Regions from separate parts of the Promicromonospora sp. NPDC023805 genome, predicted to be linked through region 1. Evidence: riboswitches for the same ligand, from Rfam matches in the RefSeq annotation. Region 1 holds a riboswitch; the other holds the start of a gene.
What was found. A riboswitch is a leader RNA that binds a small molecule or an ion and turns the genes downstream of it on or off. The one in region 1 is predicted to bind FMN.
Positions count from the first base shown of each region.

Region 1 (5,799 bases):
GCGTCGGCCAGTGCCTTGTTGATGACCTCGATGCGCGGGCCGACCGCGTCGATCTCCGGGAACGCCTGGTTGTACTCGTCGCCGTACCGCGCCGCGAGGGCGGGCGTCCGGCGCGGGCCGCCGCCACCGATGAGCACGGGGATCCTGGACTGCAGGGGCTTCGGCAGGGCCGGCGAGTCGACGATCTCGTAGTGCTCGCCGGAGAACGAGAACTTCTCGCCCACCGGGGTGCCCCACAGACCGGTGATGACCGCGAGCTGCTCCTCGAGGATGTCGAACCGCTTGTCCGGGAACGGGATGCCGTACGCGCTGTGCTCGGCCCCGAACCAGCCGGTGCCGAGGCCGAGCTCCACGCGGCCGCCGGACATCTGGTCCACCTGCGCCACCTGGATGGCGAGGACGCCGGGGTGGCGGAACGTCGCCGAGGACACCAGCGTGCCGAGCCGCACGGTGGACGTGTCGCGGGCGAGACCCGCGAGCGTGATCCAGGAGTCGGTGGGGCCGGGCAGGCCGTCGCCGTCACCCATGGCGAGGTAGTGGTCAGACCGGAAGAACGCGCTGAACCCGAGGCGCTCGGTCGCCTGGGCGACAGCAAGCTGGTCGTCGTACGTCGCACCCTGCTGGGGCTCGGTGAAGATACGCAGGTCAAGAGTCATGGCCTCAACGATGCCACGCCCCACCGACATCGGCCGCGAGCGACCAAGGGGCTCAGTCGAAGGCGGGGTCCGTCGTGCGGGAGCGCTTGATCTCGTAGAAGTACGGGTACCGCGCGAGCGTCACGGAGGCGTCGAACAGGGCGGCCGCCTCCTCGCCGCGCGGGATGCGCGTGAGCACCGGGCCGAAGAACGCGACGCCGTCGACGTGGATCGTGGGCGTGCCGACGTCGTCGCCGACGGGCTTCATGCCGGCCTCGTGGGAGGCCGCGAGCGCCTCGTCGTAGTCGGTGGACGTCGCTGCCGCGACGAGGTCGGCGGGCAGGCCGGCCTCGGCGAGGGCCTCGACCGCCACCGCGTCGAAGTCCTTGTTCTGCTGGTTGTGGATCCGGGTGCCCGCGGCGGTGTAGAACGCGGAGAACGCCTCGGGGCCGTGGTCGGTCTGGACGGCCGCGGCGATGCGGCCGATGCCGCGGGACGTCTCGATGCGCGTCCGGTAGCTCTCCGGGATGTCCCTGTCCTTGTTCAGCAGGTACAGGCTCATCAGCTTGAAGGTCAGGTCGACGTCGCGGAGCTGCGCCACCTCGAGGGCCCAGCGCGACGTGATCCAGGCGAAGGGGCACATGGGGTCGACGTAGACGTCGACGACGGGCTTGGCAGCGATCTCGGTCACGCGCAGCAGACTACGCTCACTGCGTGACCGGGATCCGTTGGGCGAGTCTCGCCACCGTCGTCGGCGGTGGGGTGATCTTTCTGGTGTGCCTTGTCGGAGTTGTACTGGGTCATCCGTGGTCGGCGGTACCCGGTGGCCTCGGCCTCCTTATGGCCGTGCGCGAGGTGCGCTACCTGCACAGACTCCGGTCCGGCAAGATCTCGAACCCGGAAAACTAGCGCCTTGACCACCACGTATCGCTCAAGGATTTTTCCCGCGCCCCGAGGGGTACGCGGTAGCCTGCCTGGCATGACCGCCGTCCGTACCCACACGCATGCGCAGGCAGTAGACGTCGCGGTGGACCTGTTCACCCGGCAGGGGTACGAGGGGACCACCGTCGAGGAGATCGCCGACGCCGCAAAGGTCAGCCGGGCCACGTTCTTCCGCCGGTACCGCTCGAAGGAGGACGTGGTCTTCGCCGACCACGAGCTCCTGCTCGAGGAGGTGGTGGTGATGCTGGCCGCCACCCGCCCCGACGCCCGCACCAGCGAGGAGTCCGGGCACGACCTCGGCCGCGCCTGGGACCCCGACATCGACCCATACCTTGAGGTGTGCCGCGCGGCACGCATGGTGTTCGACCACCACGTGGGCCAGCGCGAGACGTCGCTCGCCCGGTACGCCCTGCTGCAGCAGGTCCCTGCCCTGCGCGACCGCGAGCTCATCACCACGCACCGCTACGAGCGGGCGTTCACGCACTACCTGCGCGACACGCTGCCGCCGGAGCGGTCGACGTCCACGGCGTCGATAGCGTTCGCGGCGTCCGTCGTCGCGGTGCACAACGCGATACTGCGGCGCTGGCTGCGCACGCCGTCGCTCGAGCTGCGGCCCGAGCTCGAGGAGGCGTTCGCCGACCTGCGGCGGGCCGCCGTCCTCGGCGCCGCGGGCCACGCTCCGGCGGGCGGCGGCGGCGCGCCGTCGGGCCGCCGTGTGGTCGTGACCGTCGTCTCGGGGGGTGCCGGGCCGGACGAGGTGGCTCGCGCGGTCCGGGAAGCCCTGGCCTAGCCCGCTCGCGCCGGATCTTCCGCGCGGGAATGGGGTCGTGGCATCCTGTGTTCCGCTAGCAGCAGTGAAGTAGCTCAAAGTGCAGCAGATGCACACGTGCTCCGGGGTCGGTGAAATTCCGAGCCGGCGGTGACAGTCCGCGACCCGCGTCGCTCCTTCGGGAGAGGCTCGGTTGACCTGGTGAAACTCCGGGACCGACGGTTAAAGTCCGGATGGGAGGAAGCACGTGCGGCGCGCGCCGCCACCCCTCGGGGTGCCGTCTCGCGCCGTCGTCGGTGTCCTTGTGGCGCGCCGACCCTCACCCCGGAGTCCCCGTGTGCGGACCTTCGGAGAGGGAAGAGACATGGACTGGTTCCGCGCCGCCTACGATGCGACGTTCCTGGTCGCCGACCAGCAGATCTACTGGCGCGAGGTGATCGGCAACCTGTTCGGCCTGGCGTCGGCGCTCGGCGGCCTGCGCCGCAAGGTGTGGGCCTGGCCGGTGGGCATCGTGGGCAACATCCTGCTCTTCACGGTGTTCATGGGTTCCTGGTTCGGCGACGCGACGCGAGCGGACATGCTGGGCCAGGCCGGCCGGCAGATCATGTTCATCGCCGTGTCGATCTACGGCTGGTACCGCTGGCGCCAGACCCAGCGACTGGGCGGCGTCGGCACGGTGGCGGTGCACCCCCGCTGGGCCTCCTGGCAGGCCCGCGTGGGCCTGGTGACCGGCATGTTCGCCGGCACGCTGCTCCTCACCCCGCTCTTCCGCACCCTCGGCTCGTACGAGCCGGTCTGGGCCGACGCCTGGATCTTCATGGGCTCCGTGCTCGCGACCTACGGCATGGCCAAGGGCTGGGTCGAGTTCTGGCTGGTCTGGGTGGCCGTCGACCTGGTCGGCGTCCCGCTGCTGTTCTCCGCCGGGTACTGGGCGACCGCCCTGATGTACCTCGTCTACGGCCTGTTCACGCTGTTCGGGTTCTTCGCGTGGTGGCGCATCAGCCGCCGTGAGAGCGCGGAGCCGGACGAGCCAGCGGTCGCCACCGCCTGAGGGCGTAGCGTCGGGCTCCGTGACCTCACGGGACCGCACGGCCAGGATCGGGATCGTCGGCTCGGGCTTCCGGGCCCGGACCATGCTGCGGGTGCTGCATGCGCTGCCCGACCACTTCGAGGTGGTCGGCATTGCCACCCGCAACGCGGCGGACCGCGCGGAGCTGGCGGCCCGCGGCCTTTCCGCCGCGGGCCTGCCCGGGCTTCCCGCGCCCGCCTACGCCTCGGTGCCCGAGCTGCTCGCCGGCGGCCGGCCCGACGTCGTCCTGCTGACCCTGCCGGCGGGCGCCGCCCAGCCGGTGATCCGCGACCTCGCCGCCGCGGGCGTCCCCGTCCTGACGGAGACACCCGCGGCGGGCACGGTCGAGGAGCTGACGGCGCTGCAGCGACTCGTGGACGACGGCGCCTGCGTGCACGTCGCCGAGCAGTACCGCCTGGAGCCGCTGGTCGGGGCGCAGCTCGCGGTCGCCGGCTCGGGGCTGCTGGGGCCGGTGACTGACGCGCACGTCGCCGTGGCGCACGACTACCACGGCGTCAGCGTGCTGCGCCGGGCCCTGGGCGTCACGTTCGAGGACGCGACGATCACGGCCCGGCGCGATGCGCGCCGCGTGCTGCCGAGCCCCAGCCGCGCGGGCGATCCCGAGGACCTGGACCTCGTCGACACGGTGCACGCGACCGCATGGCTGGACTTCGACGGCAGGCTCGGCACCTACGAGTTCGACGACGTCCAGTACCGCTCCTGGGTCCGCTCCCCCGCGTTGCTGGTCCGCGGTGAGCGCGGCGAGCTGCGCGACGACGTCGTGCGGCACGTCGGCGCCGACGGGCTCCCCCGGCGCTCCACGCTGGAGCGGGTGGCCGCGGGCGGGGCTGGCAGCCACGAGGGCCTGTTCCTGCGCGGCTACACGCTCGACGGCGACTGGCTGTACCGCAACGCCTTCCGCCCGGCCCGCCTGCCGGACGACGAGCTGTCGATCGCGCGCATCGTCGCCGACATGGCTGACCACGTCCTGCTCGGGGCGCCGTCGCCGTACTCGGTGGCCGAGGCCGCGCAGGACCAGTACCTCCAGCTCGAGGTGCGGCGCGCGGCGGCGTCGGGCGAACGAGTGCGGACCCAGCCGCAGCCGTGGGCCGACGGGCGGGCCTGCCGCCATGCCGACCAGGCCCAGATGTGAGACCTAGTATCGTTTGACCTGAGATCCAGTACCGGAGCACCATGGAACCATGACTCAGACCCCAGGTGTGACGGCGCCCGACTACGACGTCTCGCAACCGCTCGACATCGACTTCGCCGGCGCCTTCGCCGACGTGACGGAGGAGGAGCGGGCACACCAGCTCGCCGTCCGCCAGTTCGTGCAGGACGAGGTCCTGCCGGTCATCGACGGGTACTGGGAGCGGTACGAGGTCCCGCTGGACCTGGTCAAGCGCATGGCCGAGCTGGACTTCCTGCGCGACGGCGTGGACGTGCCCGGCTACCCGAAGATCTCCAAGATGGCCGAGGGCCTGGCCGCGATGGAGATGTCGCGCGGCGACGGCTCGGTCTCCACCATCTGCGGTGTGCAGGGCGGCCTCGCGCTGCGCTCGATAGTGATGCTCGGCTCCGACGAGCAGATCGAGAAGTACGCGGGCCCCATGGCCCGCGGCGAGATCCTGGGCGCCTTCGCGCTGACCGAGCCCACGCACGGCTCGGACTCGGTGGGTCTGGAGACGTCGGCAGTGCCAGAGACGCGGGACGGCGTAGAGGGCTACGTCATCAACGGCGAGAAGAAGTGGATCGGTCTGGGCTCGATCGGCGACATCTCTGTCGTGTGGGCGCGTGGCGAGGACGGCCAGGTGCACGGCTACATCGTGCCGCAGGACGCCCCCGGGTACGAGGCGACGACCATCGAGGGCAAGGTCTCGCTGCGCGCCATCCACCAGGCGCACATCGTGCTGAACGACGTGTTCGTCCCGGCCGGGAACCTCCTGCCCAAGGCCCGCACCTTCAAGGACACCGGGCGCGTGCTGTTCGCGACCCGCCTCGGCGTCGCCTGGCAGGCAGTCGGCCAGGCCGTCGCGTGCTACGAGTCGGCAGTGGCCTACTCGAAGCAGCGCACGCAGTTCGGCCGCCCGCTGGCCGCGAGCCAGATGGTGCAGGAGCGCCTCACCAAGATGCTGTCGATCCTCACGCAGATCCAGCTGCTCGTGAAGCAGATGACGCGGCTCGACGAGGCCGAGCAGCTCACGGGCCCGCAGGCCTCGCTCGCCAAGTACACCTGCACGCGCGGCGCCCGCGAGATCGCGGCCATCGCCCGCGACCTGCTCGGCGGCAACGGCATCCTGCTGGAGAACCGCGTGGCCCGGCACTTCACCGACATCGAGGCCCTGCACACCTACGAGGGCACCGAGAGCGTGCAGGCACTGATC
Region 1 is NZ_JBFAAH010000019.1:15,449-21,247, forward strand. Features, by position in the region: gene AB0F70_RS18385 (LLM class F420-dependent oxidoreductase) at 1-656, opposite strand, end outside; gene AB0F70_RS18390 (disulfide bond formation protein DsbA) at 709-1,326, opposite strand; gene AB0F70_RS18395 (hypothetical protein) at 1,350-1,544, shown strand; gene AB0F70_RS18400 (helix-turn-helix domain-containing protein) at 1,615-2,367, shown strand; FMN riboswitch at 2,460-2,597, shown strand; gene pnuC (nicotinamide riboside transporter PnuC) at 2,711-3,397, shown strand; gene AB0F70_RS18410 (Gfo/Idh/MocA family oxidoreductase) at 3,417-4,568, shown strand; gene AB0F70_RS18415 (acyl-CoA dehydrogenase family protein) at 4,618-5,799, shown strand, end outside.

Region 2 (5,799 bases), on a different contig from region 1:
TCACGACGGACGCCGTGAGGAATGCGCCCTGGTAGAACTCCCACGAGATGTAGACGGCGCCGGCCAGCACCCACGCCGTCAGGAAGCTGACGATGACGGTGACGACGATGGGCCAGATGCCCGCCGCCTCGGCGGCCTTGGGGTCCACCTTCGCCAGCCGCATCCAGCGGGTACCGAACGTCTTCGGCGTGTACCAGAGCGAGCCCACGACAAGCGTGGACAGCGTGGCCACGAGCACTGCCCAGTAGTTCACTTCGGGGATCATCGTTGCTCCCGGACTGTGGGGACTGCGCGGTTGGGTATGCGGTTCGGTGGTGCAGAGAATCGCGCTCTACGCTGGCATCATGGCAGCCCTCATCGCCCCGAGCATCCTGTCCGCCGACTTCGCGAACCTGGAGCGCGACCTCGGCCGGATCGCCGACGCCGACTACGCGCACGTCGACGTCATGGACAACCACTTCGTGCCGAACCTGACGCTGGGGCTGCCGATCTTCGAGCGGCTCGCGAAGGTGTCGCCGATCCCGCTCGACGCGCACCTCATGATCGAGAACCCCGACCGGTGGGCGCCCGCGTTCGCGGAGGCGGGGGCGGCGTCGGTCACCTTCCACGCGGAGGCGGCGCAGGCGCCGGTGCGCCTGGCGCGGGAGCTGCGGAAGCTCGGGTCGCGGGCCGGCGTCGCCCTGCGCCCGGCGACGCCGGTGGAGCCCTACCTCGACCTGCTCGCAGAGATCGACATGATCCTCGTGATGACCGTCGAGCCGGGGTTCGGCGGGCAGTCCTTCATCGAGGGCACCCTGCCGAAGATCCGCCGCGCCCGGGAGGCCGTGAGCGAGTCAGGTCTCGACGTGTGGATCCAGGTCGACGGGGGAGTGTCGCGAGAGACGATCGAGCGCGCGGCCGAGGCCGGGGCGAACGTCTTCGTGGCGGGTTCGGCGGTGTACGGGGCCGAGGACATCCCCGCCGAGATCGCGACGCTGCGCGAGCTGGCGAGCAAGCACACGCACTGAGTCAACCGGAGGCCGGGCCGGCCGCGGGGCTCGCCGGTCGCCGGCCATGACTCGCTTCGACACCCAGATAAAAAAGTGTGCCAAGCGCGTGCTGCACAGCATCCTCCCGATCAATCGCGTCACCAACAGCCCGGACCGGGGGAGCCCGGCTCGTACTTTTGCCTGATCCGGTGATGCCCCTGGCCCTCGTAGCATGAGCGCGTGTCCGCCATCCGCTCGGTCTGGGACGAACCGCGGCCCGCCGATCCGCCAGTGCGCGTGTGGCGGGACTGGGTGCTCGTCGCGATTGTCGTCGCCGGGGCCATGATCGAGGTGGTCACGCGGCCGGACGTCCAGGGACGGTGGCTGGAGCTCGCCACCGTCGTCGTGCTCGCGCCGACGCTGCTGTGGCGCCGGACGCACCCGCTGACGACGGTCGTCGTCGCGTTCGTGGCGTCGACGGCGCCGGCGCTCGTTCTCGGCCGCGACCTGGCCTTCGCCTCGAACGTCTTCATGCTGGTCCTGGCGTACGCGCTGTTCCGGTGGGGGACCGGGCGGGCGATGGTGCTCGGCGCGGTGGTGATCCTCGCGAAGATGGGGACGAACGCGGCGCTCGGCTTCCTCACGCTCGCCGACGTGGGCGTCGGCTGCCTCATCCTCGGCTCGACGTTCGCGCTCGGCCTGGCGCTCCGGTACCGGTCCGGCGCGCGGCGGCGCGAACGCGAGCAGGTGGTGCTGCTCGAACGGGAGCGGCTGGCCCGGGACCTGCACGACGTCGTCGGGCATCACATCTCGGCGGTGGCGGTGCGGGCACAGGCCGGGCTCGCCGTGTCGCAGACCGATCCCGGAGCGGCTGTCGACGCCTTGCGGGTGATCGAGGAGCAGGCCTCCCGTGCGCTGGCCGAGATGCGCACGCTGGTCCGCGTCCTGCGGTCGGACGAGCTGCGCCCCGGCGAGGACGGCGGCGACCGTGCCCACGAGGCGGACGAGCTCGCTCCCGGGCCCACGCTGGCCGACGTCGAACGCCTCGCCGACGCCACCGTGCCGCGCGTCGAGGTCGACCTGGAGGGCGACTCCACCCGGGTCTCGGCGGCCGTGGGCGGCGCGGTGCAGCGCATCGCGCAGGAGTCGGTCACGAACGCACGCCGTCACGCTCGGGGCGCCACCCGGATCGCGGTCCGCGTCACCGTCGGTGAGACGTCCGTCCGGCTCCGGGTGTCCGACGACGGCGGTGCGCCAGACGCTCCGGGCGACGGCGGGTACGGGCTGGCCGGCATGCGTGAGCGTGCGGCACTGCTGGGCGGCACCCTGGACGCCGGACCTGACGCTGCCGGCTGGACCGTCGAGGCGATGCTCCCGTTCTCGGGCGCCGCATGACTGCCGGGCGCATGACCGTCGGGAACATCAGGGTCCTCGTGGCGGACGACCAGGAGATCGTCCGCACGGGCCTCACCATGATCCTGAACGCCCAGGAGGGCATCGAGGTCGTCGGGCAGGCCGCCGACGGCCGGACCGCCGTCGAGCTGGCGCAGCGGCTGCGCCCCGACGTCGCCCTGCTCGACATCCGGATGCCGGACATCGACGGCATCGAGGCCACCAGGCTGCTCGCGGGTCCCGGTGTCGCGGAGCCGCTCGCCGTCGTCGTGATCACCACGTTCGACCTGGACGAGTACGTGTACGCGGCCCTGCGCGCCGGGGCTCGCGGTTTCCTGCTCAAGGACGCCGGAGCGGCGCTCCTGGCCCAGGCGATCGAGGCCGCCGCATCCGGTGAGGCCCTGATCGCCCCGAGCGTCACCACGCGCCTCCTGCGCGCCTTTGCCGACACCGGTCCCCGCGACCTGCCCGCCCAGCCGCTGGACCCCCTCACCGCACGCGAGGAGGAGGTTCTGCTGGCGGTGGCCGTCGGCCGCACGAACACCGAGATAGCGCGCGAGCTGTTCGTCACGCTGAGCACCGTGAAGTCCCACGTCGCGAACCTGATGACCAAGCTGAGGGCGCGCAACCGCGTGGAGGTGGCGCTCTGGGCGTACGACACGGGGCGTGTCCGCCCGGCGCACTCCACGCGCCGGCCCTGACCCGGTCCTGACTCGGCTCTGACTCGGCCTGCACTCGTACTTTCGGCCAGGCCGAGACTGGTCCGCGGGCCCATGACCCGCAGGGGTCTGGCGGAGCAGGCTCGCACCATGACCACATCCCAGGTGACGACCAAGCTCACCAGCCGCCGCCAATGGCTCGTTCCCGCAGGCCTCCTCCTGCTCGCGCTCATCCCCGCCCTCGGCGGCGCCGTACGCGTCTCCGAGCTGGCCGCCGACCCCTTGGTCACCGCTGACAACGCGCGGTTCGTGACCCAGCCGATCCCGGTGCTGGTGCACATCGTCTGCGTGACCGTCTACAGCATGCTGGGCGCTTTCCAGTTCGTCCCGAGCCTGCGCCGGCGCGGCTGGCACCGGTTGGCCGGCCGCGTCCTGTTCCCCGCCGGGCTCGGGGTCGCGCTGACGGGGCTCTGGATGACCGCGTTCTACGACCTGCCCACCAAGGACACGGTGGTCGTCAACGGGGTCCGCTATGTGGTCGGCGTCGTGATGGTGGTGTCGCTGGTCCTCGGGGTGCGCGCGGCGCTGCGGCACGACTTCGTGGCGCACCCGGCGTGGATGATGCGGGCCTACGCGCTGGCCATGGGCGCGGGTACGCAGGCACTGCTGCTCGGCCCGTACGTCGTGTTCGCGGGCATACCGGGTCCGGTCACCAACACGGTGCTCATGACTGCTGCATGGGTCATCAACGCGGCGGTCGCCGAGTGGGTGATCCGTCGGCGGCGGATCACGGCCAGGGTGTGACGGGGTGTGACGCAAGCCATGCCGACGTCCGCGAGGTTTATGGCATGCTGGCACGCAGCAGTACGCACACGTGCTCCGGGGTCGGTGTAATTCCGAGCCGGCGGTGACAGTCCGCGACCCGCGTCCTCCGCAAGGAGGGCCGGTTGATCTGGTGAAACTCCAGGACCGACGGTGAAAGTCCGGATGGGAGGAAGCACGTGCGGCGTCGCCGTCCCCTGGGGCGTGCGTCGTCGTGACGTCGTGCGCGCGGGCAGGGCCGGTTGGCCTCGTCCGCGCCCCGTCGTCCACCCCGGAGCACCCAAGCTCGGGGAGGACAGCATGACCCAGCCACCGCAGGGCCGCGCCGCGGCATATGCGGCCGCGACGTTCGGGACGACGACGCTCCGGACCACCATGCGCCGCGCTCTCGCGCTGGCCGCACAGGGCCCGGCCTACGGCCCGAACCCGCGCGTCGGCTGCGTGCTGCTCGACCCGGGCGGTCACCCGGTCGCCGAGGGCTTCCACCGTGGCGCGGGCACACCGCATGCGGAGGCGGCTGCGCTGGCCGACGCACGTTCGCGTGGCGTCGACCCGCGGGGCACGACAGCGGTCGTGACGCTCGAGCCCTGCGCCCACCACGGCCGGACCGGACCCTGCGCCGACGCGCTGATCGACGCCGGCGTCGCCGAGGTGCACGTCGCGGTCGCGGACCCGAACCCGGTGGCGACGGGTGGCGCGGCCAGGCTGCGCGCCGCAGGGATCGAGGTGACGACCGGCATCCTCGCCGACGAGGGCGAGGAGCTGCTGCGCCAGTGGCTGCACGCCGTCCGGACCGGACGTCCCTACGTGACCCTCAAGCTCGCGACCAGCCTCGACGGGCGGGTCGCCGCCGCGGACGGCACGAGCCGCTGGATCACCGGCCCGCAGGCCCGCGCCCACGCCCACACGATCCGCGCGCAGGTCGACGCGATCGCCGTCGGCACGGGGACCGCCCTGACCGACGACCCGTCGCTCACCGCACGGACGATCGACGGCGGCCTCTTCGAGCACCAGCCGCTCCGGGTCGTCGTCGGCCGTCGCGCGGTGCCCGCCGGCGCTCGCCTGCGCGGGCCGGGCGGCGCCCTGCTGCAGCTGCCCGAGCACGACCTCGACGCCGTCCTCGGCCGGCTCGCGGAGCGCGAGGTGCGCCACCTGCTCGTGGAGGGCGGCCCCACCCTGGCGACCGCGCTGCTCGCCGCCGACGCGGTGGACGAGCTCCACGCGTACGTGGCACCCGTGCTGCTCGGTGTGGGCGCCACCGCCGTCGGCGACCTGGGCGTCACCACTATCGGCGACGCCGCACGCTTCACCACCCACGACGTGACCCGGCTCGGCGACGACGTGCTCCTGGTAGCGCGTCGGGCTCAGCCCGCCCGGCCCACGGAGGCCACGGCGGCCACCGAGTCAGTCCAGCCAGTCCAGCCCGGCCGGCTCAGCCGGCACACCAAGGAGGAGATCTGATGTTCACCGGAATCATCGAGGAGCTCGGCTCCGTCGTCGCGCTCGTCCGCCCCGATGGTGACGACGGTGCGGACGCCGTCGTGACCGTCGCCGGCCCGCTCGCCGCGTCCGACGCCCGACCTGGTGACTCGATCGCCGTCGACGGGGTGTGCCTCACCGTCGTCTCCGTGGCGGACGGCTCGTTCGTCGCGGAGATCATGCCCGAGTCGCTGCGCCGCAGCTCGCTCGGCGGCCTCGTCCCGGGTTCGGTGGTCAACCTGGAGCGCGCACTGCCCGCGAACGGCAGGCTGGGCGGGCACGTGGTGCAGGGGCACGTCGACGGCATCGCGACGCTGGTGCGCCGCACGCCCGGCCCGCGCTGGGACGACCTGGAGTTCTCCGCTCCCGCAGCCCTCACCCGGTACGTCGCGGAGAAGGGCTCGATCGCGCTGGCGGGCGTCTCGCTGACCGTCACGTGGGTGTCCGACGGCGGCTTCGGGGTGTCGCTCATCCCGACC
Region 2 is NZ_JBFAAH010000024.1:31,189-36,987, forward strand. Features, by position in the region: gene AB0F70_RS21020 (DUF1761 domain-containing protein) at 1-265, opposite strand, end outside; gene rpe (ribulose-phosphate 3-epimerase) at 345-1,007, shown strand; gene AB0F70_RS21030 (sensor histidine kinase) at 1,209-2,363, shown strand; gene AB0F70_RS21035 (response regulator transcription factor) at 2,375-3,061, shown strand; gene AB0F70_RS21040 (DUF2306 domain-containing protein) at 3,170-3,823, shown strand; FMN riboswitch at 3,890-4,024, shown strand; gene ribD (bifunctional diaminohydroxyphosphoribosylaminopyrimidine deaminase/5-amino-6-(5-phosphoribosylamino)uracil reductase RibD) at 4,217-5,302, shown strand; gene AB0F70_RS21050 (riboflavin synthase) at 5,302-5,799, shown strand, end outside.
Region 2: another riboswitch for FMN. It lies ahead of ribD (bifunctional diaminohydroxyphosphoribosylaminopyrimidine deaminase/5-amino-6-(5-phosphoribosylamino)uracil reductase RibD); the one in region 1 lies ahead of pnuC (nicotinamide riboside transporter PnuC).